Regions from separate parts of the Marinobacter sp. Arc7-DN-1 genome, predicted to be linked through region 2. Evidence: predicted binding sites of a transcription regulator. Region 2 holds the regulator's gene; each other region holds the start of a gene.

Region 1 (10,303 bases), 2.1 Mb from region 2:
TTCTGGATGATCGGAATCGGTGGATCGAAATTGAGTCCCTGGCGGGCGATGGGACGCCAGGACAAAGCGGGGCAACGCAGTTTGAGTTACCTTCCGGTGCCTTCCATTCGGCTTTCCAGTTTCGGTTTCAGCAGCAGCGGGGAAGCGGAGACGGCTACGATTTCTGGCATATTGACGACGTGGTGTTGAGAGCGCTCTCTTTTACCTGTGAGCCTGACCAGTTCAACCGCTCAGGTCTTGGTCCCGACTGGGTGACTACCCGATCAAGCGGCAACTTCACACCTCAAATTGTCAGTGGCCGCTTGCGTCTGACCGAGGCCGTGGGCAATCAGGCGACTGCCGCAACCTACCAGAGACTGTTTCCCGGAGCGGACAACCTGATTCAGATCGAGTTCGACTATTATGCGTACGGAGGAACGGGCGCTGATGGCCTTGCCGTGGTTTTTTCCGATGCCTCGGTCACTCCCCAGGCCGGGGGTTACGGCGGATCACTCGGCTACGCCCAGGAGCCTGATGGCAGTGGAGGGTTCTCTGGCGGCTGGCTGGGAATTGGTCTGGATGAGTACGGAAACTTCTCCAACAATAATGAAGGCCGGGTAGGGGGCAACACTGGCCGCACCCTCGATTCTGTCGCTGTGCGTGGTTCGGCACCGGACTATGCCTACATCGCGGATTCGGGCGGGTTGTCTCCCGGGATCGATTCGAACAATGATAATAACCCCTACCGATACAGAATAACGATTGACTCGAGGGGCGGAAAGACCCCTGAACTTACCGTTGAGAGAAACGGGCGAGGTACCGGAAACACCTTCCAGACCCTGATTCAGGAAACCCTGAGTGGTCAGCCGGAGATTCCGGAAAACCTGTTTCTCTCGCTGACCGGGTCCACCGGCGGTTCCACCAATATTCACGAACTCGATAACCTGCAGGTCTGTGCCGATAAAATCGGAGCGGTGCAGGCGCTTGTCGATCATTTCGAACTGGAGCACAGCGGCAGCGGACTGACCTGTCAACCGGCGGAGGTTACCATCCGCGCCTGCGCCAATGGCGATTGCAGCCAGCTGTTTCCCGGTCCCGTTGAGGTGACCATGGCCCCGTCAGCCTGGGTCGGCGGCGATACCTTTACCCTCAATGGTGCAGCCACCCGCGCCCTGCGGGTTACCAGCCCGGCAACCGTGACGCTTGGGGTGCCCGGCTCCGATCCAGGCACCATCGCCTTCTCCCAGACATTGTGTGACAACGGAACCGGCGGTCTGGCACCGGACAAATGTGACCTGACGTTCTTCGACACGGGCTTCGATATTTCGGTACCCGACCATGTTTCCGACACCGTGGTTTCCGCCAGTATTGCAGCGGTTCGCAAAGATAATGTTTCCGAGCAGTGCGTGCCCGCCTTTTCGAACGAAACCAAAGCGGTTGCCCTCTGGTTCAGTTACGTCAATCCGGCCTCGGGTACCCTGGATCTGTTTGTCGAAGGAAATCCGGTCCCGGGGTCACCGGGCGCGACCTCCTCTCTGGGGTTTGATGCAAATGGCGTGGCGACAGCGGACATCCGTTACCCCGACGTGGGGCGCCTGCGTCTGAATGCCCGTTACCAGGGCTCCGGCGACGATGCCGGTCTGGTCATGTCCGGAGATGGAACATTCGTTGTACGGCCGGACCACTTCGAGTTGCACGTACCGGGCAACCCGGCGGCGACCTCGGTTCAGGATGGCAATACCTTTGTTGCCGCCGGTACCGATTTTGAGATCTGGGTATCGTCAGTCAATGCCAGTGGCAATGTCACGCCGAATTTTGGCAGAGAAACACCGGCGGAGGCGGTTGAGCTCGATGCCTCGCTGGTCGCGCCGGCGGGAGGGGATTCTCCGGCACTATCCGGGGCCCTGGGTTCGTTCGGCGAGGATTGCTCTGGCGCCTCTGCTCCCGGTGGAACCGCCTGCGGCCGGTTCCAGTGGCCCGAAGTCGGCATCATCCGCATCACGCCGTCCCTTACCAGCGGCAATTACCTTGGCACGGCCGATGTCGTCGGCGATCCTCTCAGCTACGTTGGTCGCTTTATTCCGGACCGCTTCAGGGTGACCGTATCAGAGCGGGGGGAAGTGAAGCCTTTCTGTGAGTCCTCCACGGCCTTTGCCTACACCGGCCAGAGCCTGAGCTGGCGGTCTGGCCTGGAACCGCTGCTTACGCTAGAGCCGTTAAACGCCAACGGTGAGGTAACACAGAATTACACCCTGGGTGATTTCCAGCGTCTGTCAGTCGGTGGCCTGTCCCGTCTACCGGGTAGTTCTGATCGTTCCGCACTGGATACCGATGGCAACCCGTTGTCTGTTTCCGCCAGTCTGAGCACGCCTGCGTTGACGATTGTCGCCCCGGGGCAGTTGCAGTACCTGTTTTCCTCGTCCGATCAGTTGGTGTATGAAAAAAACGTCCAAAGCCGGATACCGCCGTTTTCGCCGGACTACCGAATCGAATTGTCGCAACTGGTTGATGCCGATGGCGTCAGCTCGCCACAGCTGCCGGTTGCCATTGATCCGGTTTTCCCACTCGAAATGCGATATGGCCGGTTGCAGCTGGAGAATGCCTACGGGCCGGAGACATCGGGTCTGGAAATACCCTTCGGGGCCTACTACTTCACGGTGGCCGGCTTCATTCCGAACATCGCGGACAGCTGCTGGACCTATGCCACCGGGACAGACGTTGCGCTGGACCAGACGGCGCTAACCGGAGGCAGCACCTCCGTAGTGGGCGTGTCGGATTCGTTGACGGCAGGGGCGCCCCCGGCGGGAAGTGGGCTGGTGCTGTCGGCACCGGGCGAGGGAAACAGAGGCAACGTCCCGGTCACATTCTCGGTGCCGCTCTGGCTGACCGGCGATTTCGACGGTGACGGCACACTGGAAGCGCCATCCGCTCTCGCCACCTTCGGCGTCTACCGGGGCCACGACCGGGTCATCTATTGGCGGGAGGTTCGCTGAATCAAAAGGTAAAAATGGGGTCAGATGAAAGTTCATCTGACCCCATTTTCAGGACCCCAATCGTCAATCGTCCTCATGCTCCGGGTGATCCATCCCCAGTTCATTGATCTTCCGGGTCAGCGTATTCCGGCCCCAACCCAGCAGGATTGACGCATCCCGGCGCCGGCCGCCGGTGTGCTTCAGCGCGGTTTCGATCATGATTCTCTCGAACTCCGGAACAGCGCTGTCGAGAATGCCTTTCTTGCCCCGTTTAAGCTCCTGTTCCGCCCAGTTTTTCAGGCCCTCCTGCCAGGTAGCCCCGGTGGCGGGTGCCTCTGCCTGGTGCAGCAGTTCCGGGGGCAGGTCATCAATGTGGATTTCCCGGCCGCTGGCCATGACAGTCAGCCACCGACAGGTGTTCTCCAACTGGCGGACGTTACCGGGCCAGGGCAGGGTGGTGAGGTATTCCTCCGCTTCGGGGCGCAGGATTTTCGGCTCCACGGCCAGTTCCTTGGCGGCCCTTTTCAGGAAGTGCTGCATCAACCGGGGGATGTCTTCCCGCCGTTCCGCGAGTTTTGGCAGATGCACGCGGATAACGTTGAGGCGGTGGAAAAGGTCTTCCCGGAAGCTGCCGGCCTGAACCAGCTTTTCCAGGTCCTGATGCGTGGCGGCGATGATCCGGACATCCACCTTGATCGGGGTGGTGCCGCCAACCCGATAGAACTCGCCATCGGCCAGTACCCGCAGCAGGCGGGTCTGGGTATCGGCGGGCATGTCCCCGATTTCATCCAGGAACAGGGTGCCGCCATTGGCTTGTTCAAAGCGGCCCTGGCGGGCGGCACCGGCGCCGGTAAAAGCACCTTTCTCGTGGCCGAACAGTTCGGATTCAATCAGGTCCTTCGGGATGGCGGCCATGTTCAGGGCAATGAACGGGTGTTTGGCTCGGGGGCTGTGGTTGTGCAGCGCCTGGGCCACCAGTTCCTTGCCGGTGCCGCTTTCGCCATTGATCAGTACGGTGATGTTGGAATGGGACAGCCGGCCAACGGCCCGGAAAACTTCCTGCATCGCTGGCGCTTCACCGATGATTTCGGCGGCGCGCTGGGCGCTTTCCGCCGGCGGTTCGGCGCTGGCACGTTTTTCGTGGCTGTGGGCAACAGCACGTTTGACCAGTGCCACGGCATCGTCCACATCGAACGGCTTGGGAAGATATTCAAAGGCCCCGGTCTGGTAACTGGTGACGGCGCTTTCCAGGTCAGAGTGGGCGGTCATGATGATCACGGGCACGTCCGGATGGACATCCACGATCTGGGAAAGCAGGGTGATGCCGTCAACGCCGGGCATCCGGATATCGCTGACGATGGCATCCGGCTGCTCGTGTTCCAGCCGCATCATGATGCTTTCGCCACTGTCGAAAACGCGGGGCTGCATACCGGCCTGGTTAAGGGCGCGCTCCAGCACCCAGCGAATACTGCGGTCGTCGTCGATGATCCAGACGTTTGCCGGTTGGCTCATGGGGTGTCCTCCAGGGGCAGGAAGATGATGAAGTCGGTTCGTCCTGGTTCGCTCTCGCATTCAACCAGTCCATGGTGTTGCCCGATGATGCTCTGGGTAATGGAAAGGCCCAGGCCTGTGCCGCTGGCACGACCGCTGATCATCGGATAGAAAATGTTCTGCAGCAGCTCCGGCGGAATGCCCGGGCCGTTATCTATAACGTCTATCCGGCACACCAGGCGATGGCGCCGATGGCCAATCGTAAACTGCCGCAGAGTGCGGGTCCGGAAGGTAATGGTTGGCGGCTCTTCGCGGCTTTGGCCGCCCTGGTTTTCAAAGGCGGCCTCCATGGCATTGCGGGCAATGTTCAGGAACGCCTGAATCAGCTGCTCCTTGTCGCCCCGGAACTCGGGAATGCTGGGGTCGTAGTCCCGGCTGAAATGGAGGCGGCCTTTGCTCTCGGCTTCCAGGAGGGTGCCTACCCGTTCCAGCACCTCATGGATGTTCGTCGGTGCCAGTTTGAGTGCCTTGTTCGGGCCTAGCATCCGGTCTACGAGGCTTCTCAGGCGGTCAGCCTCATCAATGATTACCCGGGTGTACTCGCGCTGATCCTCGCTGTTGAGCTCACGGTCCAGAAGCTGGGCGGCGCCACGGATTCCCCCAAGCGGATTCTTGATCTCGTGGGCCATACCCCGGACCAGAATGCGGGTGGTTTCCTGCTGGGAGATGATGTCCTCTTCACGGCTGATCCTCAGTAGCCGGTCCCTTGGCTGGATTTCGATCAGTAATTCGGTCGGATCCAGACTGATTGGGGTGACTGAGTAATCCACGGTGAGGCGTAAGCCGCTGGTTAACAGGAATTCGGCCTCACGGCGGGTGTAGGACTGGCCGTTGTCCACGGCGGCAAACAATGTTTTCAGGGCATCTTCGGAATCGACAAGGATGTCGCGGAAAGGCTGACCGTGGCTGCGTGTCATGCTGGTTTCGAACAGGCTTTCGGCGGACGGATTGAGATATCGTATGTTCAGGTTATCTTCCAGCACCAGGACAGCCGTGGTGAGGCTGTCGAGAATGCTTCTGTATCCGATTGCGTGGGCCAAAGGCAGTGCCATGCGTGATTTCCGTTGGTTCGACATAGTTTGACCTCTGGAGTTTTGCAAAAAGCGAACCACTTTGCGCCAGGTTCAGAAATGAGTGGGCAAAGTACGGGCATAGGGCCGTATCGGCGTTGAAATGTGCCGTAAGCTGGTGCAAACGGGGACAAGCCCTTGACCAGCCCGGAAAATTCGCCCCGTTGCTGGTCAGAGTATGGCTTTTTTCTGGTGCGCCCGCACCAAACTGGTGCGGGCAGTTTGGGCAGCTGGATAGTTGGGTGGTTTGGCTAGTTTGCCACGGAGGGGCGGTGAACGGTGAAGGAAATGGACGTACCGGTTTTTACCTGTACGCCGTTTTCATCCACGATGTGCACTCGGGCCTGGTGGGTGCCACGATAGACGTTGCTGACGGTAACCGAACCGGAAGTGCTCTGGCCAACCGGCTGGCCATCAAGGGTTACTTCATACTTGTGACCAGGCCGCAGGCCCGGCGTGCTGCGAACCTCGAACTGGATATCACCGCTACCACTGTAGAAGGCCTGGTCGTTATCCGGATACACAAAGGAGACGCTCTCGTACGCTGCACCCTCCCTCTGAACCTCTTCACGAAGCTTCTTGGTTTCCTGAACCACCTCGGGCTTCGGCAGAGTGATCGTAGTAACCGGTTTGACCTCTACGGCTTCAGCGCCTTCGCTCGGCTCATCGGAGAACGTAACGTTGCCGTAGGCATCGACGTTGCGGTAGACCTCGGCGGAGGCCGGGACCGCCAGAGCAAACAGTAGGCCGGCAACCAATCCAGACTTCGGATTCATAAGCTCACCTGTCATTGGGTTTTCCCGATTATCGGCGGCGCCCGGGGGCATTTCAACGCCTGTGGGGCGGGATGTTGGTTACATATCGTTAAGGGCTGCAGGCAATGTGCTTTTGCGCACAAAAAAAGCCCCGCACGGGGCGGGGCTTTGCTGCTCTTTAACTCTCTGGAGAGAGGTTTTAGCAGGAGTAGTACAGCTCGAACTCAACCGGATGAGTGGTCATGTTCAGCTTCTCAACTTCACCGCGCTTCAGATCAATATAGCCGGCAATCATGTCTTCAGTGAACACGCCTCCGCGGGTCAGGAACTCGTGGTCCGCTTCCAGGCAATCCAGAGCTTCAGACAGGGTTTCGGCAACCTTCGGAATGCTCAGGGCCTCTTCTTTGGGCAGATCGTACAGATCCTTGTCCATGGCATCGCCAGGGTGGATCTTGTTCTGGATGCCGTCCAGGCCGGCCATCATCAGGGCAGCGAAAGCCAGGTACGGGTTGGCAGCCGGATCAGGGAAGCGAACTTCAATACGACGCGCTTTCGGGCTGTTCACGTAAGGGATTCGGATGGAGGCCGAACGGTTACGGGCGGAGTATGCCAGCATGACCGGTGCTTCGTAGCCCGGAACCAGGCGCTTGTAGCTGTTGGTTGCCGGGTTGGTGAAGGCGTTGATGGCCTTGGCGTGCTTGATAACACCACCAACGTAGTACAGGGCGGCTTCGCTCAGGCCGGCATAGCTGTCGCCTGCGAACAGGTTTTTGCCGTCTTTGCTCAGTGACATGTGTACGTGCATGCCGGAACCGTTATCACCAACTACCGGCTTGGGCATGAAGGTGGCTGTTTTGCCATAAGCGTGCGCCACATTGTGTACGCAGTACTTGAGGATTTGAACTTCGTCAGCCTTGCGGGTCAGGGTGTTGGCGCCAACGCCGATTTCACACTGGCCAGCAGTGCCCACTTCGTGGTGGTGAACTTCAATTTCCAGACCCATGGATTCCATGGCCGCACACATGGCGCCACGCAGATCATGCAGGCTGTCAACCGGCGGAACCGGGAAATAGCCGCCTTTGACCCCCGGGCGGTGGCCGATGTTGTTGCGGTCGAAGTCTTCGCCGGATACCCAGGCGGCCTCTTCAGAATGAATGTGGTATGAAGAGCCTTGCATGTCGACGCTCCATTTAACGGAATCAAAGACAAAGAACTCCGGCTCCGGGCCGAACAGGGCGCCATCGGCGATGCCGGTGGACTTCAGGTATTCCTCGGCACGACGGGCAACGGAGCGCGGATCGCGCTCATAACCCTGCATGGTAGAAGGCTCTACGATGTTGCAGGTGATGTTAACGGTGGTTTCTTCAGTGAACGGATCGAGTACAGAGGTCGCGTCGTCCGGCATCAGGATCATGTCGGATTCGTTGATGCCTTTCCAGCCGGCAATGGAGGAGCCGTCAAACATTTTGCCGTCTGCGAAAAAGTCTTCATCTACTTCGGTGGCGGGCAGCGTCACGTGCTGCTCTTTACCGCGGCTGTCAGTAAAGCGCAGGTCAACCCATTTGACTTCGTGTTCTTTGATCAAATCAACTGTCTTGGACATTGTGCATGCTCCGTAAGTTATACCGCACAGGCGGCTGTATTCATGTTCGTGGTGCCGGATCGCTCAGAGTACTGAGTTCCGATCTGTTTCTCAGGTCTGCGCAGCTTAGCAAATGCCAGTGCGTCTTACCTGCAAATTTCGGCTGCTTTCGATAAAGCAAGGCGCTTGCCAATTTTCAGGGCATGCTCCAGAACGGCGCAACTGCCAGGGTTTGGGGCATGTTCAGGGCAAAGGCATTTTTACCAGGCTGGTTCTTGCGCTTTGTTGGCGCACACAATTGGTGCGTTAATTGACTGGGTGCGCTAAATAAGTGCAAAGCATCGCCTAAACCTAAATAGGGTAGGCGTTTTTCTTCATATTAACGACACAGACTTTTCGCTATACTACGCGCCGCTTCATTTTCACCCTGCCATTTTCAGATCCCGGATCGAAAAGCTCCATGCAGGGTGCCGGGCAGCCAGTTCCGGTAAATGAGTTCATTTTACGGATTTGAGACGGCATGTGTGGGGATTTCCCTGCGAACGACCCTCTCAGGTCATTGAGTGCATGCCGCAGGATTATTTTTGTGATTGAAAAACTTCGTAATATCGCCATTATCGCCCACGTTGACCATGGTAAAACCACGCTCGTAGACAAGCTGCTGCGTCAGTCCGGCACGCTGGATCGCAAAGAGCTGGAGAACGAGCGGGTCATGGATTCCAATGACCAGGAAAAAGAGCGTGGCATTACCATTCTGGCCAAGAACACGGCCCTGAAATGGAACGGTTACGACATCAACATCGTTGATACTCCGGGCCACGCTGACTTCGGTGGCGAAGTTGAGCGAGTGATGAGCATGGTTGATTGTGTGTTGCTGGTGGTTGATTCCATTGATGGCCCGATGCCGCAAACACGTTTTGTGACCCAGAAGGCGTTTGCCGCCGGCCTGCGCCCGATTGTCGTGGTCAACAAGATTGACCGTCCCGGTGCACGGCCCGACTGGGTTGTAGACCAGGTGTTTGATCTGTTCGACAACCTGGGTGCGACCGACGAGCAACTGGACTTCCCCATTGTTTTTGCCAGTGCCCTCAACGGCATTGCCGGCATGGACCATGAAAACCTGGACGACAACATGGATGCCGTGTTCCAGGCGATCGTTGATCATGTGCCGGCACCAAACGTCGATATGGACGGTCCGTTCCAGATGCAGATCTCCCAGCTGGACTACAACAGCTTCCTGGGCGTGATCGGTATTGGCCGCATCGCACGCGGCAAGATCAAAACCAATTCGCCGGTGACCGCGATTGGTGCCAGTGGCAAGAAGCGCAATGGTCGAATCCTCAAGATCATGGGGCACTCAGGCCTGCAGCGCGTTGAAGTGGATGAGGCACAGGCTGGCGATATCGTCTGCGTGAGCGGTATGGATGAGCTGTTTATCTCCGATACCCTGTGTGACCAGGCCAACGTTGAGGCCCTGCCGGCACTGACGGTGGATGAGCCGACCGTGTCGATGACCTTCCAGGTAAACGATTCGCCTTTCGCCGGCAGGGAAGGCAAGTACGTTACCAGCCGGAACATCAAGGAGCGTCTGGAAAAGGAGTTGCTGCACAACGTGGCGCTGCGCGTTGAAGAAGGCGATTCGGCGGACAAGTTCAAGGTATCCGGCCGTGGTGAACTGCATCTGTCAGTGCTGATTGAGAATATGCGCCGCGAGAACTTCGAGCTGGCGGTCGGGCGGCCTGAAGTTGTCATTCGTGAAGTGGATGGCGTCAAGCAGGAGCCCTATGAAAATGTCATCGTCGACATTGAAGAGCAGCACCAGGGCCCGATCATGGAGCAGATGGGGCTGCGTAAAGGCGACCTGACCAACATGGTGCCGGATGGCAAGGGGCGGATGCGTCTTGAGTACACCATTCCGGCACGGGGCCTGATCGGTTTCCGCAATACCTTCCTGACCATGACCTCGGGTACCGGTATTCTGACCTCGACCTTCAGTCATTACGGCCCCATCAAGGTTGGCGATGTCACCAGTCGCCAGAATGGTGTCCTCGTTTCCATGGCAACCGGAACAGCGCTGACCTATTCTCTGGAAACCCTGCAGAGCCGTGGCAAGCTGTTCCTGGACCCGGGCCAGGAAATCTACGAAGGCCAGCTTTGCGGTATTCACAGCCGTGACAATGATCTGGTGGTTAACCCCACCAAGGGCAAGAAGCTCGACAACATGCGAGCTTCCGGCAAGGATGAAGTCATCGGGCTGGTGCCGCCCATCAAGTTCACCCTTGAGCAGGCGCTGGAGTTCATCGATGACGACGAACTGGTTGAAGTGACCCCGAAATCGATTCGCCTGCGGAAGAAATTTCTGACCGAAAATGATCGCAAGCGTGCGAATAAGAA
Region 2 (10,303 bases):
AAAGACAACGTCCCTGAGCAATATGTAAGCCGATGAATCCATAGTCCTTACCTTTCAAAGAGGGGCTACATTATGCCAAGGAGCGCCTAAGCTCAATCCAAAGAACCCAAAATGTACTGATAGCAATGATCAGTTTGACTGAACTTTCGGTAACCGGGCATCGTTGCCGGGCGAAAATGATATACTCCTCCGACCATTTCCAATGTCTTAACAGCCAGGCCCCAAGCCCGATGAACGAACAGACTCCGACCGATTTCCGAACGCCCGCCCTGCGTGCCATCCGCATCGAGCGAGACGCCATCAACGCTCTTGAGAGCCGTATCGACGATCATTTTACCCGGGCCTGTGAAGTTATTATGAAGTGCACGGGCCGCGTGGTGGTTACCGGCATGGGCAAGTCCGGCCACATCGGGAACAAGATCGCCGCAACCCTGGCCAGCACCGGCACGCCCTCGTTCTTCGTTCATCCGGGCGAGGCAAGCCACGGCGACATGGGTATGATTACCTCTCAAGACGTGGTTATCGCCATTTCCAACAGTGGCAACACCAGCGAGGTGGTCACCATTCTGCCACTGATCAAACGGATGGGCGCCCCGTTGATCAGTATGACCGGCAATGCGAATTCCACCCTGGCACGGGAAGCCGTGGCCAATCTGGATGTCAGCGTACAGGTAGAAGCCTGCCCCCTGGGCCTGGCACCCACGTCATCCACCACCGCAACCCTGGTGATGGGCGATGCCCTCGCGGTCGCCCTGCTTGAGGCCAGAGGTTTCAGCGCCGAAGATTTTGCCTTTTCCCATCCGGGCGGAAGCCTGGGCCGGCGGCTATTGCTGCGGGTCTCTGACATCATGCATACCGGTGATCGCATTCCGGTTGTCAGCGAAAGCACGCCCCTCAGCGGTGCCCTGCTGGAAATCTCCCGCAAGGGCCTCGGCATGACCACTGTCGTTGATGAACAGGGCGCGCTTGCAGGAATATTTACGGACGGCGACCTTCGCCGGACTCTGGACCGCTCAGTAGACATCCACAATACGCCCATCCATGAGGTGATGACCCGGCATGGAAAAACCATCCAGGCCGATCATCTCGCGGCAGAAGCATTGAACGTGATGGAAGAAATGAAGATCAACGCCCTGCCGGTTACCGATGAGAGCGGCGCCCTGATCGGCGCCATTAACATGCACGACCTGCTGCGGGCCGGGGTTATCTGATATGCAGAATGAATGGCCCGAATCCCTGCTGGCGAAAGCGGCGCAGATCCGCCTGATTGCCCTTGATGTCGACGGCATCATGAGCGACGGCAAGCTCTACTTCAGCGCCACCGGCGATGAGCTCAAGGCGTTCAACATTCTCGACGGCCTGGGCCTGAAACAGTTGATGGCTGCGGGCATAACTGTCGCTGTCATCACCGGGCGCAAGTCGCCACTGACGGAAAAACGCATGCGGGACCTCGGTATCCCGCACCTGATGCAGGGACGAGAGGACAAGAAAGCAGCCCTGCAGGAACTGGCGAGTACCATGAACATCCGCCCGGAAGCGATCGCCTACATGGGCGACGATCTGCCAGACTTGCCAGCCCTGACGTTTGCAGGCCTTGGAATCACAGTGCCCAACGGATACTGGCTGGTCCGGCAGCAGGCGGATTACTGTACCCGGGCCCAGGGAGGAAACGGCGCCGTGAGGGAGGCTTGCGACCTGCTGCTTAGCGCCCACGGAAAGCTGGACGCAGCGCTGGCCCCCTACCTGGGGCCTGATCAGGAGGCTGGCACGTGAACTGGCTCCCGGACCGGCCCCGGCTGCAAACGCTGGCACTGGCGGGTACCATTGTCGCGGCGGTGTTTTTGCTATGGCGAAGTGATGAGCCTCCGGTTATCGACCGGCAGGCCGCCGATCTGAGAGGCGATACCGAACCCGACGGATTCGTGGTCAATGGCAAGTACACCGCGTTCGATGAAGCCGGCAACCCCAAGGTCAGTTTTACCAGCCCGCGGATAGAGCAGTTCGAGGAAGGCAACCTGGCCACCCTGGAATCGCCGAGAGCCGAGCTCTACAGCGGTACCGGGGGCGCCGACAGTCTGCCCTGGATTGTGGAAGCCGAAAATGGCAGCCTCCTGCAAAATGAAAACCTGCTTTACCTGACCGGCAAGGTCCGGGTACTCCGACGTGTTGGCGGTCGGGACACCACCCTGACAACACCAACCCTGACCCTGGACAACGACCGGGGCCTGGCATACACAGACGCACCCGTAGAGATACGCGACGTGACAGGCACCACTCGTGCCACAGGCATGAAAGCGTGGATCGACGAGCGGATTCTGGAACTGAACTCCCAGGTGGAAGGACACTATGAAACCGGAAACTAACCGATACCGGGGCCTGATGGCTGCCCTGCTGACCGTCGCCATGGCCGGGCCGGCGGCAGCTTTCGAGCTTGATTCTGATATTCCCATCAAGGTAACCGCAGACAACGCCCGCCTCGACGACGGCCAGGGTATCGCCACCTACACCGGCGATGTAGAGCTGGAACAGGGCGAGACCCATCTGAGCGCGGAGCGTGTGGTTCTGTACCGCGACGAAAACGGCCTGAACCGGATTGAAGCCTTCGGAAGCCCGGCCCGTTACCGCCAGCCAACCCGTGAGGGCGAAGGTGAAACCGACGCCAGGGCGCTGAATATTACCTGGTCGGCCACTGACCAGCGTCTGATCTTTGAACGGCAAGCGGTCATCGAACAGAATGGCAACCTGTTCCGGGGCGATGTCATCCATTATGATACCGTCCGCCGGGTCGTAACTGCCCAAGGCGGCGCCGATACCGGTGAAGGATCCGGCCGGGTAGAAATGGTGATTCAGCCACGCAGCACTGACAGACGCACTGACAGACAGGAATCCGATGGCAGTTCTGAGAGCCAGTAATCTGGCAAAGAGTTATAAACAGAAAAAAGTGGTGATCGACGTTTCCCTGGAAATCCGCAGCGGGGAAATTGTTGGTCTGCTGGGCCCCAATGGCGCCGGTAAAACCACCTGCTTTTACATGATTGTGGGGCTGGTTCCCGCCGACTGCGGCCGGATCACCATCGACAGCCGCGACATCACTCATCTGCCCATGCACGGCCGGGCGCGTCAGGGCATCGGTTACCTGCCCCAGGAAGCCTCGGTATTCCGCAAACTGTCGGTGCGCGACAACATCATGGCCATTCTGGAAACCCGCAAGGGTCTGGGTAAGGCGGAGCGGGGAAAGAAGGTGGAAGAATTGCTCGAAGAATTCCACATTACCCACATTCGTGACAGCATGGGCATGGCCCTGTCCGGCGGCGAGCGCCGGCGTGTGGAAATTGCCAGGGCCCTGGCGATGGAGCCGGCCTTCATCCTCCTGGATGAGCCGTTCGCCGGTGTCGACCCCATTTCCGTGAGCGATATCAAACACATCATCCGGCATCTTCGGGACAAGGGCATTGGTGTGTTGATTACCGACCACAACGTGCGTGAGACCCTGGACATCTGTGAGAATGCCTACATCGTTTCCGGTGGCCACATCATCGCCTCCGGTAATGCCGAGGCCATTCTGGCCAACCAGCAGGTGAAGGAAGTGTATCTGGGCGATGAGTTCCGACTGTGAAATTGGGGTCAGATGAAATTGGGGTCAGATGAACTTTTCATCTGACCCCCGGATTGTTTTGATGATCTGTAGCAAGTAAACTCGGCAAAGAACTTGCTAGGGTAATACAGGGCCAAGGCAAGTAACCGACATATAAAGAATTTTTCACTACCTACGACACCAAGCGCTGATGAGTGACGGATCCTGAACCATGGTAATGAAAGCCTCCTTACAGTTAAAGCTGGGTCAGAGCCTGACCATGACACCCCAGCTGCAACAGGCGATCCGGCTTCTACAGCTTTCCACTCTCGACCTTCAGCAGGAAGTCCAGCAGGCCCTGGAATCCAACCCCATGCTGGAGACGTCCGAGGATGAGGATCAGCCGGAGACCGACACCGGGAATGACGAACGGGAGGCCAATGCCACCGAGTCCGCCGCTGAGACAGTTCCCGAACCTTCACCCGACTGGGATGAAACCGAAAACGGTCCGGACTGGTCCTCGGAAAACGAAATCCCGGATAATATCCCGGACGATCTCCCGGTCGACACCGCCTGGGACGATATCTACCAGTCCGCACCGGCATCGGCCGCCCGTAACGATGACGAAAACGATCACGATTTCGAGACCCGCAACTCCCCCACTGACACGCTTCAGGATCACCTGGAATGGCAACTGAACCTGACCCCGATGAGCGAACGGGACCAGGCCATTGCCCACGCTTTGATGGACGCAGTGGATGAACGCGGCTATCTGACCAGTCCGCTGGAAGAGATTCATGCCGGGTTGCTGGATGAAAACGAAGAAGACCCCCTTGAGCTGGATGAAGTCGAGGCGGTCCTTCACCGGCTGCAGCATTTTGATCCTCCCGGCGTGTTCGCCCGGGACCTGCAGGAATGCCTGCTGATCCAGCTCAACCAGCTGCCGCCGGAAACGCCCTGGCTGGCCCAGGCTCGCCTGGTCATCACCCATTACATCAATCTGCTCGGCAACCGCGACTATGCCCAACTGCTACGCCGCAGCCGCCTGAAAGAAGACCAGCTGCGGGATGTACTGGCCCTGATTACCGGCCTGAATCCCCGCCCCGGTGACGTGATTGACCGCACCGAACCTGACTACGTAATTCCGGATGTGATCGTTCGCAAGCACAACGGCCGCTGGCGCGTTGAACTGAATCCGGAAATTGCCCCGCGCATCCGCGTCAATGCCAGCTATGCTTCTCTTATAAGGCGTGCGGACAGCAGTGCCGACAACACCTACCTGCGGGATCAGTTGCAGGAGGCGAAATGGTTTATCAAGAGCCTGCAGAGCCGCAATGAAACCCTGCTGAAAGTGGCGACCCGTATTGTCGAGCACCAGCAAGGATTCCTGGATCAGGGTGAAGAAGCCATGAAACCGCTGATCCTCTCTGATATCGCCCAGGCGGTTGAGATGCATGAGTCCACGATTTCCCGGGTCACCACCCAGAAATACATGCACACCCCCCGGGGAATTTTCGAGCTGAAATATTTCTTCTCCAGCCATGTCAGCACTGACGAAGGCGGTGAATGTTCTTCCACGGCGATCCGCGCGATGATCAAAAAGCTGATTGCCGCGGAAACGCCCAAAAAGCCGTTGAGCGACAGTAAAATTGCAGCCATGCTAGGAGAACAGGGAATCAAGGTTGCGCGACGCACCGTTGCCAAGTACCGGGAGGCCATGCACATTCCGCCTTCGAACGAACGCAAGCGGCTGGTCTGAACACCCCGGGGTCCGGGCGCAACGTACTATTTGCCGGCGCACAATGCGCCAGCACCCAGACCGGCTCCCGGGAGCCGGAACGATGACAACAGGAGACGCCTATGCAACTCAATATTTCAGGCCATCACGTAGAACTGACTCCCGCACTGAAGGATTATGTTTCAGAGAAGTTCCAGAAGCTCGAGCGTCACTTTGACCACATCAGCAACTGCCAGGTAACCCTGGAAGTGGAGAAGGTGCGCCAGATTGCGGAAGCCACGCTGCACGTGGTTGGTGGTGAGATTCACGCAAAGGCAGAAAATGAGGATATGTACGCAGCCATCGATGTCCTGATCGACAAGCTGGACCGCCAGATTCTCAAACACAAGGAAAAGAATGTAGACCGGATGCACGGAAACGGCTCTCGCTAACTGGCTGTTTTCATGCAAGTCATCCAATCGAGCTGCGACACGGCTGACGTGTCGCAGCCTTTTTTTAACGGAAATGCAGTCGATCCATGAGCGACACATCCCTGACCATAGACAACATACTTGCACCGGAGCTCACCCTCTGTCGGGTGTCGGCATCCAGCAAGAAGCGGGCTCTGGAGTTTATTGCCGAGCAGATAAACCTCCAGGACAATACGCTCAGCGAAACCCAGATATTCAATAACCTGATCTCACGGGAGCGTCTGGGCAGCACCGGTATTGGCCAGGGAATTGCCATCCCGCACTGCCGCCTGGAAGGCCTGGATCATGTGGTGGGCGTACTGATGACGCTGGAAGAAAGCGTCGAGTTCGACGCCATCGACAATCAGCCGGTAGATCTGATCTTCGCCCTGGTCGTGCCCAAGGAGGCCACCAGCGAACACCTGGAACTGCTCAGCCAGCTGGCGGAAAAATTCAATGAGCGGTCGTTCTGTGATCGCCTGCGGCAATGCGAGGACGCCAGCACCCTGTACGAGCGCATGACCGCCTCAAGCGGATGACATTCATTGCAGTGGAGGTACGTGGTCATGAAGCTGATTATCGTCAGTGGCAGGTCCGGATCGGGCAAGAGTACCGCACTTCATGTTCTGGAAGATCTGGGCTTCTATTGCATAGACAACCTCCCGATCGGCCTGCTTTTCCCCCTTACCCGGGAAGCCGCCAGCCAGACAAAACCGGGCCGCCTCGGCAAGATGGCCGTGAGCATTGACGCCCGTAACCTTTCCGGAGAACTGGCCAACTTCGAAGAGATCTACCGCCGCCTCCAGGAAACAGGGGTGACCGTTGAGATCATCTTCCTGGATGCCGACGAACAGTCCCTGCTGCAGCGTTTCCACGCGACTCGCCGAAAGCACCCCCTGAGCGATGACAAGACCTCGCTGCGGGAAGCCATCACCAGTGAAAAGAAGCTTCTTGAACCGCTGTCCAAGCTCTCCGACCTGTATGTGAACACCACCGGCATGTCCATGTACGAACTCCGGGATATGGTGAAGCAGCGGGTTGTCGGCAGGAAGGAGCAGGAACTGGCCCTGCTGTTCCAGTCGTTTGGCTTCAAGCACGGTGTACCGCTGGATTCGGACTATGTCTTCGACGTTCGGTGTCTGCCTAACCCTTACTGGGATACCAGCCTTCGGAAGTATGTGGGCACCGATCAGCCGGTGATCGAATTTCTTGAAAAGGAACCGGCGAGCCGAAAGATGATCGATGACCTCAAGGCTTTCCTGGACACCTGGTTACCCTCCTTCGCGGACAGCAACCGCAGCTACATGACCATCTCCATCGGCTGTACCGGAGGCCAGCACCGCTCTGTGTATGTGTGCGAGCAGCTGGGCGAGTACTTCCGGCAGCGCTACAACAACGTCCAGGTGCGCCACACCGAGCTGCCACATTTGCAGACACGGGAAGAGATCTGATCAGCCCATGATTCGCCGCCCGATTACCATTATCAACAAACTGGGGTTGCACGCCCGTGCCACCGCCAAGCTGGTTGCCACAGCCTCCGAATTCGACAGCAGCGTGAGAATTGCTGGCAAGGGCCGGGATGTGGACGCCAAAAACATCATGCAAGTGATGATGCTGGCCGCCAGCAAAGGTACGGATGTTGAGCTCATTGCTGAAGGACCCGACGAGGAGCAGGCCATTGATGCGCTGGTCGAACTCATCAACGATTATTTTGGCGAGGGCGGTTAAAACGGGGTCAGATGAAAACGGGGTCAGATGAAAGTTCATCTGACCCCGTTTTCATCTGACCCCGGTTTGATCTCCTGCAACTCGCACTCACCGATAACGGCTAACTCCGCTATAATAAAGGCGTTTTCTGATGCTGGGTGATTCATGACCGATATTCTGGAAAAAAGCCAGGCCCGCCAGCGCCTTCGCTCCCTGAGTGAAGCCCTGGACAGCGGCGCACTGAAGCAGGTTGCACGCATCCTGAACGGTGGCCTGAGTCCCAGCGACATTGCTCACCTGCTGGAATCTTCGCCGCCCCGGCAGCGTGCCCTGTTGTGGAACCTGGTCGACAAGCAGCTGGAAGGGGAAGTCCTCCAGTACCTGAGCGACGATATTCGCAGTTATTTCCTGAGCCAGCTGAACGCCCAGGAACTGGCGGACATTATCGAGGATTTCGAGTCGGACGATCTGGCCGACTTGCTGCAGCAACTGCCGGACACGGTGATCCAGGAAGTTCTGGACACCATGGACGAGCAGGACCGCCAACGTGTGGAAGAGGTCCTTTCCTACCCGGAGGACACCGCTGGCGGCCTGATGAACACGGACACCATCACGGTGCGCCCGGACATCAGCATTGACGTTGTTCTTCGTTACCTTCGCCGGCACCGTACCTTGCCACCAATGACCGATAGCCTGATTGTGGTCAGCCGGCGCGATGAATTCATCGGCATGCTGCCGATCACCAAGATGCTGGTGTCCAACCCTGCCGCGACCGTGCGGGAAGTCATGGACACCGACATCGAGCCAATTCCCGTTAGCCTCTCCGACACCAAGGTCGCGACACTGTTCGAGCGCTATGATCTGATCTCGGCGCCGGTGGTGAACGACGAGGGCCGGTTGCTGGGCCGGATCACCATCGATGACGTGGTTGACGTTATCCGTGAGGATGCGGATCACTCGCTGATGAGTATGGCCGGCCTGGATGAAGACGAAGATACCTTTGCTCCGGTCTGGAAAACCACGCGCCGCCGGGCGGTATGGCTCGGGATTAACCTGATTACCGCGCTTACGGCATCCGCAGTGATCGGTCTGTTTGAGGACACCATCGCCAAGGTGGTGGCGCTTGCGGTACTGATGCCGATCGTTGCCAGCATGGGCGGCATTGCCGGCAGCCAGACCCTGACCCTGGTCATCCGGGGCATGGCCGTCGGGCAGATCAGCGGCGCCAACGTTGGCTGGCTGCTGAGCCGGGAGTTTCTCTCCGGCATAATTAACGGGCTGCTCTGGGCGGCGGTGGTCGCAGGTGCTGCCATGCTCTGGTTCCAGGAGGTGCTGATTGGAGCCATCATTGCCGCCGCCCTGGTGATCAATCTTGTTGCAGCGGCACTGGTGGGCACGGTGCTGCCGCTGTTTCTCAAATCGCGTAATATCGACCCGGCCCTAGCTGGTAGCGTGATACTGACAACCGTGACGGATGTGGTTGGATTCATGGCCTTTCTTGGCCTGGCGACCATTTTCTACGCCTGATAGGAGAACATGGGGTCAGATGAAAGCTTTCATCTGACCCCGACTTTACGATTTTCTACGCCTGATGGGCGAACATGGGGTCGGATGAAAGCTTTCATCTGACCCCGACTTTACGGCTACTGGATTTATGAAAGACAACCACGACAACGAAACACCAGAATACGACGGCCCCAGCAAGTCCCAGCTCAAGCGGGAAATGCACGCGCTGCAGGACCTGGGCAAGCGGATGCTTGACCTGACCAACGATCAGCTGGAAACCCTGCCGATCAGCGATAGCCTGAGGGCTGCCATCGAGGAATCCCGACGCATCCGCCAGAATGAGGCCAAGCGACGGCACCTCCAGTACATCGGCAAGATCATTCGCCAGGAGGACGACCCGGAGGCTCTGGAAAAAGCCATCGATGCGTTTGACGCCGGCAGTGAGGAACACACCCGCAGACACCACCTGGCCGAACGCTGGCGCGACCGGATGATTGCCGGGGGCGATTCGGTGGTGGGGGAATTCTTCAGCTACTGCCCGGGGGCGGACATGCAGCATCTGCGCAACCTGGCCCGGAACGCCCGAAAGGATGTCGAAAAACAGAAAAACACCGGGCAGTCCCGGAAATTGTTCCGTTATCTTCGGGAGTGCATCGACGACGCTGAAGCTGTGTGAACATGGGGTCAGATGAAAATGGGGTCAGATGAACTTTTCATCTGACCCCATTTTCATCTGACCCCGTTTTCAGCCTTTAAGGCGCCGGTGCTCCCATACCGGCATTCGGGTACGGAGGTTGGTAATCTGCTCCGGGTCGAGCTCCGCGGCGACCACACCCGGACCCTCGCCCATTTCAGTCACTACCCGGCCCCATGGATCGCAGATCAGGCTGTGGCCGTAGGTCTGGCGCCGTTCACTGTTCTGACCACCCTGCCCGGCGGCCACCACCCAGACCTGGTTTTCGATGGCCCGTGCCCTGATCAATGGGTGCCAGTGGGCATCGCCGGTTTGCCAGGTGAATGCACTCGGCAGGCATATCCAGTCGGCCTCCTGCTCCCTCAGTGCCCTGAACAGCTCCGGGAAGCGCAGATCGTAGCAGATGGCGAGGCCCAGCCTTCCCGCCGGCGTGTCCACGGTAACGACCTGCTCCCCCGGCTCAAAGGTGTCGGACTCACGATACTGGCCATGGGCGTCTTCAACCATGGCATCGAACAGATGGATCTTGTCATAACGGGCAACCTCCGTTCCCTGGCCATCAAACACCAGGCAGGTTGCACGGACCCGGGCCTCGATATCTGAACCATCCGGGCGTTGCGCCAGCGGCATCGAGC
Region 3 (10,303 bases), 430 kb from region 2:
GAAGTGCCTGCCCGCCCGCTCGATCGATCAAGCTACGGTGTTCTGTCGGCTCCGTACAGTTTTGGATATGCATTCCCGTAACGCAGCCCCGAATGAGGGGGTGTCTTCAACTGCGTTTCTAATCGAAAAGGATAATGTTGTTGAGGCCGCCCGCTGTCAATGACCTGGGCGCCAGCTTGCGACGGCGGCACGGTCGGGGACTAATCAGTTGCCAATGTCACCCCATAACCATTGGCAAAGAGCCATGGCCGCTACCGGAGCGGTTTCGGTTCTGAGAACTCGTGGACCGAGGGCTACCGGCAGGAAGCCGGCGGTTTCGGCGGCGGTGATTTCTTCCGGGCTGAGGCCGCCTTCGGGGCCGATCATCAGGGCAACCCGGGAGGGCTTGGCCATGGAGCCAAGGGATTGTTCGGTACGGTGGTGGAGGACCAGTCGCAGGGTGCAGTCTTCGGTGTGCCCGAACCATTCAGGCAGGGTCATGACCGGCAGTATGTCGGGCACCCGGGCGCGGCCACATTGTTCGGCGGCGCTGATGGCGACGGATTGCCAGTGGCGCAGGCGTTTGTCCTCACGGTCACCCTTGAGTTTCACGTCGCAGCGTTCGGTGGTTAACGGCACGATGCGGGTGGCGCCCATTTCCACGGCTTTTTGCACGGCGTAGTCCATGCGGTCGCCTTTGGAAAGGGTCTGGCCAAGGACGATTTCCAGGGGGGACTCGGTGGCGTTGGCTTCCGGCGTGCCCACCTGTACTTCAACGTTTCTTTTGCTGGCACTGATAATCGTGGCGGGGTAGTCGTTGCCGTTACCGTTGAACAGCAGCAGTTCCTGCCCCGGCTGCATGCGCAATACCCGGCCCACGTGCTGGGCGGCATTGTCATCAAGATCAGCGGTTGCGCCCTCGCTGAGGGCGGAATCGGTGTAGATGCGGGGTATGCGCATGGATGGTTCTCTCAGGTTACGGGACGGTTCTCAGTCCCGAACCGCGATTTCTATGCCTTCCGTTGCGACCTGGGCGAGGTGCCGGATCTGTTCTTCGGTGATTACGTAAGGCGGCATGAAGTAAACCACATTACCCAGGGGGCGAAGCAAGGCCTGGCGGGTCAATGAATGCTGATACACCCGGATTCCCCGCCGTTCCTGCCAGGGGAACGGGGTTTTCGATGCCTTGTCTTTCACCATCTCTACGGCGAGGGTCATGCCGTGCTGGCGGATATCTCCCACGTTGGGGTGGTCCGCCAGGTGGGCAACAGATTCGGTCATGCAGGTGGAGAGCCTGCGATTGCTCTCGATAACGTTGTCGTCCCGGAAGATGTCCAGGGTGGCCAGTGCCACAGCGCAGCCAATTGGGTTGCCAGTGTAGCTGTGGCTGTGTAGGAAGGCCTTGAGGGTTTCATAGTCGTCGTAAAATGCGTTGTAGACATCATCGGTGGTCAGCACTACGGACAGCGGCAGGTAGCCAGCGGTCAGCCCCTTGGACAGACACATGAAATCCGGGGTGATGCCCGACTGCTCGCAGGCGAACAGGGTGCCGGTTCGGCCAAAGCCCACTGCAATCTCATCGGCAATCAGGTGCACGCCATAGCGGTCGCAGGCTTCTCTCAGCCTGGTGTGGTAAATCGGGTGGTGCATGCGCATGCCGCCGGCACACTGGATTAAAGGTTCCACCACCACGGCGCAGATTTCGTCGTGCTTTTCGGCCAGCAGTGTTTCCATGGCCTCAAACTGGCGCAGTGCGTAATCCTCATCGGTCTCACCCGGTTCTTTGTTAAACGCATCTGGGGAGGGCGCCGTCAGGACTTCCATCAACAAAGGCTGGTAGGTGTCCTTGTACAGAGATACATCGCCGAGGGCCAGTGCGCCCAGAGTTTCCCCATGGTAGCTGTTGCTCAGGTTCACGAAGTTTTTCTTGCCCGGTTTACCGTGGTTTTTCCAGTAGTGGAAGCTCATCTTGAGGGCGGCTTCGATCGCAGACGAGCCGTTGTCGGCGTAAAAGCATTTGTTGAGTCCTTCCGGAGTTGCCTCAATCAGGCGCTCGGACAGGTTGACCACGGGCTCATGGGTAAAGCCGGCCAGGATGACATGCTCAAGCTGGCCAATTTGTTCCTGGATCGCGGCGTTGATTCTCGGATTGGCATGGCCGAACAGGTTGACCCACCAGGAGCTCACGGCGTCGATGAACCGGTTGCCCTCGAAGTCTTCCAGCCAGACACCTTCGCCCCGCTTGATCGGGACCAGTGGCAGGGTTCCTTCATGGTCTTTCATCTGGGTGCAGGGATGCCACACGGATTTGAGGCCACGGGCGACGAGGTCAGCATTGCGCATGAGAATTCTCCATCAGACGGTCGTGTTCTGGATTGTCGGCGGTTAACCTGTGCGGATATTACCGTTAACAGCGGCGACTGGCCAATGCCGACAAACTTCCAGAGCCTCGGAATTCCTTAAGAAAGACTAAGGGGACGCTGATGGGACGGGGATTAAAAAATCCCAATAATTTACTGTAGCAGGATTTCAGGACGCAGGCCCATTGACCGGGCCTGCTTTCACTTGACCAAAATCACTGGAAAAGCGTCCGTAATCAGAAGCTTTTACTCCAGCCAAGCCAGAATTTCGGATCATCCGAGTTGACGGAGCCAAGGGCGCTGTCCGGGTCGATATCCGAATATTCCAGATTGATACTGACGGAGCCGAGCGTTCCCGCATCCTTGGTCACGTTGACGGCGGCGTGTCCATAGCTCGCCTCGCCCACGGACGGTTTTTTGTCGTCGGTAAAGTCGTAGTAGCCTAATGTAACACCTGCACTGAAATCATTTTCCAATGGCATGTGGGCGCTCAGGTAATAGAAGACATCACCTTCCACGAACAGCCCTGGTGTGCTGTTGTCACTGTTTACTGTATAGGCTAGCCCCGCGGATAAATACCCGTAACTCAGCTCCCCGTATATCTCCCCGAAATCAATAGAGGCGGGAGCGTCCGGGTAAGCATAATATATATACCCGACGTCATATCCGATATCGTTGATAGCGCCCGAGTAACCCGCATAGAGGTCAAACTCATAGCTGGTCCCGTCGCCAAAATCCACATTGGAACCCCATACACCGGCATACAAGCCGGACGCATGCTCGTAGTCGAGCCCACCCTGGACAGCAGCTGAATTGTCTGTTTGTGTCACGCCACGGAAGAGGTAATTGCTGGAGACGCCTACATTGGCGCTTACGTCAGCGCTGACCATTGAAGGAGTTGCCTGAAGAACTGCAAACAGACCAACACCGAGCAATCCGGATTTTCTGAGAACTTGCTTATCCATTATGTACACCTTTTTAAGTTGCGCTTTTCGCATTCCTCAGGAGCAAACAAGGTGCCAATCATTATAACTTGTTGTTTATTATAACTTTAATTCTAAAAAGCAGTAGCGAAGTCCGATTCATAAATCCGCAGCGCCCCAAAATGGAGCGATATCCATCGTTCGATCAGTGTGGCGCTCGATTTTAGTGCCAGCCTGGTCGCCCTTGACCTTTTTGCGCCCAAAGTCATCCGGCCAGCCCCGGCGCTGTACCGGAACAACGCCGGTCAACGCGCTGCGCGCCATGTCGGGCGCACCATAAAAAAGGGGCAGAAAAATCTGCCCCTGAAACCTGATTAACTCTTTATCTCGCCAGTATCAGCGCCAACGCGGACAGAACCCAAACCCAATAACCATCTTGCTGTTTATACAGCAATTTTACCATTTGGCTTGAGCCTTACATAAGCGGAACCGGGGATCATGCATGATCAAAACGCATACTGGAACCGCGCACGGACCTCATCTCCGCTTTCGCCGCTGGCTTGCTCGCCGTCCATGTAGCTCAAGCCGAGTCGGACATTCTTATTGGCGTAGTAGTTAACACCCAGCGTCGTTTGCTCGCCGTCGGTTGTGGCCAGCCCCACGTCACTGTATTTTCCATCACCCTCTTCAAAACGGGCGATTACTTCCCAGGCACCTCTGGGCGATGACGGCTTTACCCGCTTAAACACGCCCGCTTTGTAGGGGCGACTCTCTCCGGTAATGACCCAGCCGAGCTGCACGTAGTAGCCATCGACATCCAACTGCCCTTCCTCGGAATCGAAGTATTCGGCCTGAGCGTGGAAAGGCCCCATACGGCCAGCCAGTTCCAGATTGTAGGTATCGATTTCATCAGCCTGAACATCGGCCTCACGCGTGGTATAACCCGCGCCAAGATGAACAACGGCATCATTCGTTTGAATCGGCGCAAACGTACCCCGTGCCGTTATCGCCGTATTATTGAAGTCGTTGCTGCCGTCACCATCCGCTTCAAAATAACCGATACCGTAGGTCCAGTTACTTCCCTTCCCGCTCAGCTGAATACCGCCACTGCGTCCGGGAGCATAACGCTCGGTCATGGCGGAGCGCTCTAGCGCGGAAATGTCTTTCGAGCTTGTCAGTTCTTCCAGGCCGAAAGGCTCTTTCTGCTTACCGATGGTGACGCTTGCAACTGAGCCAAACCCCAGGTACCGAATGTAAAGGTCTTCGACGTCACCGCCGTCGGCACCCTCACTTTCCGCGACGTTAAACTGAGTCTTGTAGGCCCAGTCGCCATAATGGCCCTTGACGTATAAGCGTGCACGCCGCACATCAAAATCCTTGGTATCAACGCCGTTGTCATCCGACTGCGTTGCGTCGTAATCCCACTGGATACGGCCACCAAGCTGAAAGGATGCCAAATCATCAGACGTTTTGACCTCAATACCACTCTCGGTATTGATCACCAGGTCCTCACCGTCAGTCGTAACAGTACCGGCCTGTGCGGAAACAGCGGAAACCGCCAGCATCAAGCTCAAATATTTCTTAGCCATGGTTTTCTCTTACCTTGTCGGTTTGCTTGTGTATTTTGGAACACCGGGGTAAGTGTATTTGGCTAACATTGCGAAAAAGTTACAGAAAACCAATTAGTCGACCCTGAAAAAAGAAAAACCTGAAGAAAAGCCCCCGGAAGCAGGGGCTTTGTCTGGGCGGCTTAGCTCAGTGCGCGAGTACCCGTGACAGGAATGACTGGGTGCGCTCGTTCTGGGGGTTGTCGAAGACGTCTTCGGGTTTGCCTTGCTCGACAATCTGGCCCTCGTGGATGTAGATCACCCGGTCGGCCACTTCGCGGGCAAAGCCCATTTCGTGGGTGACGACCATCATGGTCATCCCTTCTTTGGCCAGCTCGCGCATGACGTCCAGCACTTCACCGATCATTTCCGGATCCAGGGCTGACGTTGGCTCGTCGAACAGCATCAGGCGCGGTTCCATGGCCAGGGCCCGGGCAATGGCAACGCGTTGTTGTTGGCCGCCCGACAGATGGCTTGGATACTTGTCTGCCTGATTTCCGATGCCAACCCGGCTCAGCAGTCGTTCAGCAGTGGCATTGGCAACTGTCGGTGATTCGCTCTTGACCTTCCGGGGTGCCAGCATGATGTTCTTCTTCACCGTGAGGTGCGGGAACAGGTTGAACTGCTGGAATACCATACCGACTTCCTTGCGGATCTCGGCCAGGGCTTTCGGATTACCGCTCTTTGGCGCAAGCTCGTGGCCATCCACCTTCAGATGACCGGATTCAAACTCTTCCAGGCCATTGACGCAACGGATCAGGGTGGACTTACCGGAGCCACTGGCGCCGATAATGACCACCACTTCGCCTTGTTCGACGGTTAAATCTATATCTTTCAGGACATGCAGGTTGCCGAAGTACTTGTTCATGCCCTTCATTTCTACAATATGAGTCATGGGTACCTTTCCTTCAGACAGAGACCAGTCCGCGCCGCTCGACGTAGCGGAGAATCAGGGACAGAGAGAGGGTAATGGCGAGATACAGGATCGCGACCACGAAATACACCTCAAACGCGGTGAAGGTGTTGGCAATGTAGATCTGGCCCTGGCGGACCAGCTCGCCCACACCAATGACCGAGAAAAGAGACGTGTCCTTGATGCTGACGATGGCCTGGTTGCCCAGCGGCGGAATCATCCGGCGGAATGCCTGGGGCCAGATGATGGACCAGAATGTCTGGGTTCTGGACAGGCCCAGGGAAAGGCCCGCTTCGCTCTGGCCTTTGGCAATGGACTGAACACCACCGCGAACCACTTCCGAAATATAGGCGCCGGAGTTCAGCGCAATGGCTGCGATACCGGCGGTCAGGGGATCGATCGGGCCGCCGATCAGGTCGGGCAGGCCGTAAAAGATAAACAGGACCTGGACCAGGATCGGAGTACCGCGAAAAATTTCGATGTAGGCGGTCGCCGGCCATTTCAGGAACCATCGCTTGTTGATGCTCAGCAGGCCGAAGAAAATGCCCAGGGCAAAACCAATGACCAGGCCACCGAAGGAAATCAGGAGGGTGTAGGGAATCCCTTCAAGCAGAAAAGGGATGGAGTCGATGGCAGCCTGCCAGTCGAACTGAAACTGGAATTCCACAGTGAGGATCTCCGCAGCGTTTTGGAGTCAGGAACGGCCGGAGTGAACACACCCCGGCGCAGGGAATCAGACCTTGCGGGTCCGGTCCTTACATGCCTTCTGGCATCGGGCCAAACCATTTTTCATAGATGGTTTTGTAGGTGCCATCTCCTTTCATGGCCGCGAGAGCCGCGTTGACATCATCGACCCACTCACTGCCATTCTTGAGGGCGATGCCGTATTGCTGGCCTTCGTAAAGCGGTCCAACCGTCTTGACCTTGCCTTCACCCTTGGTGCGGGCAAAGTAACCAACGTTCGGCGCATCGTAGAAGACCGCATCAATGGCACGGGACATCAGCGCCATGTACATGTCTGAGCTGCCGGGATACGGAGTGACACCATCGTCTTCTTCGAGGGTCTTTACCAGGTAGTCGTAACTGGTGCTGCCGATCTTGGTGCCAATTTTCTTGCCTTCCAGATCGTCTAACTCCGTTACGCCATCTTCGCCCTGGCGGACCAGAATACGCAGACCGGAATCGTAGTATGGATCAGAGAAATCAACGATCTCTTCGCGCTGGTCAGTAATGGTGATGCCCGCGATGGCGATGTCCACGTTCCCGGTTTGCAGTGCCGGGATGATGCCGTTGAAATCCATGGTGTTGAGATCAATCTCGAAACCGGCGCGGTCAGCAACCTCACGGATGATTTCCATATCGAAACCGATCATTTCACCGGTTTGCTGATCCATCATTTCAAACGGAACAAAACTCGGGTCAGTGACGACACGCAGGGTTTCTGCGCTGACGGTTCCTGCGGCAACGGTGAGTGCCAGGCTGGTGCTGACTGTCTTCAGCCATTTCGTGCTCATACCTTCTCCTTTTCTTTTTTATGAGGCCCCATTCGCCCGGTAAGGCAAGCCGGACCAACCACTGCTGTTGACGGCGATCTCCGGGGAGCGTTGATGGAACTGCATCACAACCACTTTAGACTATTACGCAGATGTGCACAGGAAATCAAATGCTTGGGGAGGGGAGAGTTAACGGTGTCGGGTCGAAAATGGGGTCAGATGAAAGCGTTCATCTGACCCCGAGTTCACTTCGTTGTGAAAGCGTTCATCTGACCCCGGATTCATGACCCCGGGATTCACTCAGAAGGCGATCTTTTCCCGATCACTGATGCCCAGGTTCTTCCAGATGCTGATGCTGGGTTCTGCCTGGTTGAGGGTATAAAAGTGCAGGCCTGGTGCGCCGGCCTTGAGAAGCTTTTCACACATCCCGGTAACCACTTCTTCGCCGAACTTGCGGATGGAGTCGCTGTCGTCGCCGTAGGCTTCGAGCTGCTTGCGAATCCAGCGCGGGACTTCCGCGCCGCACATGTCGGAGAAGCGGACCAGGCTGGAGAAATTGACGATGGGCATGATGCCCGGCACCACCGGAATGGTGACGCCCATTTGCTCCAGACGGTCAATGAAATAGAAGTAGCTGTCTGCATTGAAGAAGTACTGGGTAATGGCGCTGTTGGCGCCAGCCTTCACCTTACGGGCGAAGTTCTGCAGGTCTTCTTCGGCATTGCGGGCCTGAGGGTGAAACTCAGGGTACGCCGCGACTTCCAGATTGAAGGTGTCACCGCTGTGCTCGCGGATAAACGCCACCAGCTCGTTGGCATGGCGCAGCTCACCGGCAGCCCCCATCCCGGAGGGCAGGTCGCCCCGAAGGGCGACAATCCGGTTGATCCCGTGCTCTTTATACAGATCCAGCAGCTCGCCGATTTCCTGGCGGGTGCCCCCGACACAGGAGAGGTGTGGTGCCGTGGAAATGCCCTGCCGGTGCAGGTTGAGCACGGTTTCAATGGTGCGGTCCCGGGTGGAACCGCCGGCGCCGAAGGTGACCGAGAAAAAGTCCGGATTTACCCCGGCCAGCTGGTTGCGCACGTTCTGCAGTTTCTCCTTGCCCTGGTCGGTCTTGGGCGGGAAAAACTCAAAGCTGAAACGGCGTCTGAACTGTTTCTGGGATTGCATCTTGATACCCGATCAGTACTTGTAGCTTTCCGGCTTGTACGGGCCTTCGACCGGTACACCGATGTATTTGGCCTGCTCCGGGGTCATCCTGGTGATCACGCCACCAAAACCTTCCACCATGGCCCGGGCCACTTCCTCGTCCAGGTGCTTCGGCAGGACCTGAACGTAAACGCCTTTTTCCCGGGCATCTTCCGGCAGGTCGGCGAACTTGCGCTCGAACAGGTGCATCTGGGCCAGAACCTGGTTGGCGAAGGAGCCGTCCATGATCCGTGACGGGTGGCCGGTCGCGTTACCCAGGTTCACCAGGCGGCCTTCGGAGAGCAGAATCAGGTGGTCGTTGGTGGCCTTGTCGCGGTACACAATGTGAACCTGCGGCTTCACCTCGTCCCATTCCCAGTTCTTGCGCATGTAGGCGGTATCGATTTCGTTGTCGAAGTGGCCGATGTTGCACACCACAGCCCCGGGCTTCAGGGCCTTGAGCATGTGCGCGTCACACACGTTCGTGTTGCCGGTAGTGGTTACCAGCAGGTCGGTGTTCTGCAGCAGGGCGCGGTTAACGCCAGCCTCAGTGCCGGTGTTCACGCCATCGATGTACGGAGACACCACTTCAAAACCGTCCATGCAGGCCTGCATGGCGCAGATGGGGTCGGCTTCGGTGATTTTCACAATCATGCCCTCCTGGCGCAGCGAAGCAGCAGAGCCTTTACCCACATCGCCATAACCGATAACCAGTGCTTTTTTGCCCGCCATCAAGTGGTCAGTGGCGCGTTTGATGGCGTCGTTCAGGCTGTGGCGACAACCGTACTTGTTGTCGTTCTTGGACTTGGTCACGGCATCGTTCACGTTGATGGCGGGAACCTTGAGGGTGCCTTCGCGCAGCATTTCCTGCAGGCGATGCACGCCGGTGGTGGTTTCTTCGGTCACACCGTGGCAGTTGGCCAGAACTTCCGGATACTTCTCGTGAAGCAGGGCCGTCAGGTCGCCGCCGTCGTCCAGGATCATGTTCGGTTCCCAGCCGTCGACATCGGCACCGACAGTGCGCTCAAGGCACCAGTCGTATTCTTCATCGGTCTCGCCTTTCCAGGCGAACACTGGAATGCCTTGTGCCGCGATGGCGGCTGCGGCCTGGTCCTGGGTGGAGAAGATGTTGCAGGAGGACCAGCGTACGTTGGCGCCCAGCTCCACCAGGGTTTCGATCAGCACGGCGGTCTGGATGGTCATGTGGATACAGCCCATGATGTTGGCGCCTTTCAGCGGCTGCTCGGCTTTGTATTTCTCGCGGAGCTTCATCAGGGCGGGCATTTCGCCTTCGGCGATGTTGATTTCCTTCCGGCCCCAGTCGGCCAGGGAGATATCGCGGACTTTGTAGTCGTCAAAGCTGTTCAGTTTTTCTGCGGGAGTGCTCATGGTGTTCTCCTGTCAGTCTGATTTGGCCGGGGTGTACGTAATTCCCTTGGCCTCTGATTTTGGGAGTTTCGGGGGTGGGGATAACCTGCCGTGGAACCGCTACGAGCACGTCCATGTGCGCTTGTTTCCGGCCATCCTTGGCCTCCAACATTCCACGGCAGGTTATCCCCACCCCCTCTGTTTAAACTCTTGGCGTATGCGGTCATGAATACGCTCGAAAACCTGATTGGGCCTTTCCTGTGTCGTATAGAAAGGCACTAGGCTTTTTGAACTGCCCTCACCACAATTCTGCGGCGGGGATGAGTGATCTCCTTCGGGGACTGTAGAGGGCCATGGACGGCCCGAAACAAGCGCACATGGGTCCAGCCGAGCGTTTATGAAGCGAAGCTTCATGCGACAGCTGGACGACCGCAATCTGCGATTGCGGGCTGGACCCGCTTGCGGGTGCTTG

The links. Region 2 encodes sigma-54, which starts transcription at its own class of promoters, with help from an activator protein. Its sites were predicted from a motif close to ANTGGCATNNANNTTGCTNT; they were not measured.
Region 1: glnA (glutamate--ammonia ligase) is a predicted target of sigma-54. The motif match lies at 8,084-8,103, and genes of this name have one in related genera.
Region 3: D0851_RS07960 (TorF family putative porin) is a predicted target of sigma-54. The motif match lies at 3,344-3,363, and genes of this name have one in related genera.

Annotation. Positions count from the first base shown of each region.
Region 1 is NZ_CP031848.1:3,362,527-3,372,829, forward strand. Features, by position in the region: gene D0851_RS15875 (DUF6701 domain-containing protein) at 1-2,972, shown strand, start outside; gene ntrC (nitrogen regulation protein NR(I)) at 3,036-4,463, opposite strand; gene glnL (nitrogen regulation protein NR(II)) at 4,460-5,554, opposite strand; gene D0851_RS15890 (DUF4124 domain-containing protein) at 5,824-6,348, opposite strand; gene glnA (glutamate--ammonia ligase) at 6,527-7,930, opposite strand; gene typA (translational GTPase TypA) at 8,496-10,303, shown strand, end outside.
Region 2 is NZ_CP031848.1:1,239,174-1,249,476, forward strand. Features, by position in the region: gene D0851_RS05770 (ATP-binding cassette domain-containing protein) at 1-42, opposite strand, end outside; gene D0851_RS05775 (KpsF/GutQ family sugar-phosphate isomerase) at 231-1,211, shown strand; gene D0851_RS05780 (KdsC family phosphatase) at 1,213-1,773, shown strand; gene lptC (LPS export ABC transporter periplasmic protein LptC) at 1,770-2,363, shown strand; gene lptA (lipopolysaccharide transport periplasmic protein LptA) at 2,347-2,913, shown strand; gene lptB (LPS export ABC transporter ATP-binding protein) at 2,891-3,616, shown strand; gene D0851_RS05800 (RNA polymerase factor sigma-54) at 3,813-5,333, shown strand; gene hpf (ribosome hibernation promoting factor) at 5,435-5,743, shown strand; gene ptsN (PTS IIA-like nitrogen regulatory protein PtsN) at 5,830-6,300, shown strand; gene rapZ (RNase adapter RapZ) at 6,328-7,212, shown strand; gene D0851_RS05820 (HPr family phosphocarrier protein) at 7,220-7,489, shown strand; gene mgtE (magnesium transporter) at 7,634-8,995, shown strand; gene yjgA (ribosome biogenesis factor YjgA) at 9,123-9,650, shown strand; gene D0851_RS05835 (carbon-nitrogen hydrolase family protein) at 9,720-10,303, opposite strand, start outside.
Region 3 is NZ_CP031848.1:1,670,990-1,681,292, reverse strand. Features, by position in the region: gene D0851_RS07970 (16S rRNA (uracil(1498)-N(3))-methyltransferase) at 205-939, opposite strand; gene D0851_RS07965 (adenosylmethionine--8-amino-7-oxononanoate transaminase) at 970-2,322, opposite strand; gene D0851_RS07960 (TorF family putative porin) at 2,576-3,304, opposite strand; gene D0851_RS20180 (hypothetical protein) at 3,422-3,586, opposite strand; gene D0851_RS07955 (OprO/OprP family phosphate-selective porin) at 3,769-4,851, opposite strand; gene D0851_RS07950 (amino acid ABC transporter ATP-binding protein) at 5,018-5,764, opposite strand; gene D0851_RS07945 (amino acid ABC transporter permease) at 5,778-6,449, opposite strand; gene D0851_RS07940 (transporter substrate-binding domain-containing protein) at 6,538-7,296, opposite strand; gene metF (methylenetetrahydrofolate reductase [NAD(P)H]) at 7,576-8,445, opposite strand; gene ahcY (adenosylhomocysteinase) at 8,458-9,852, opposite strand.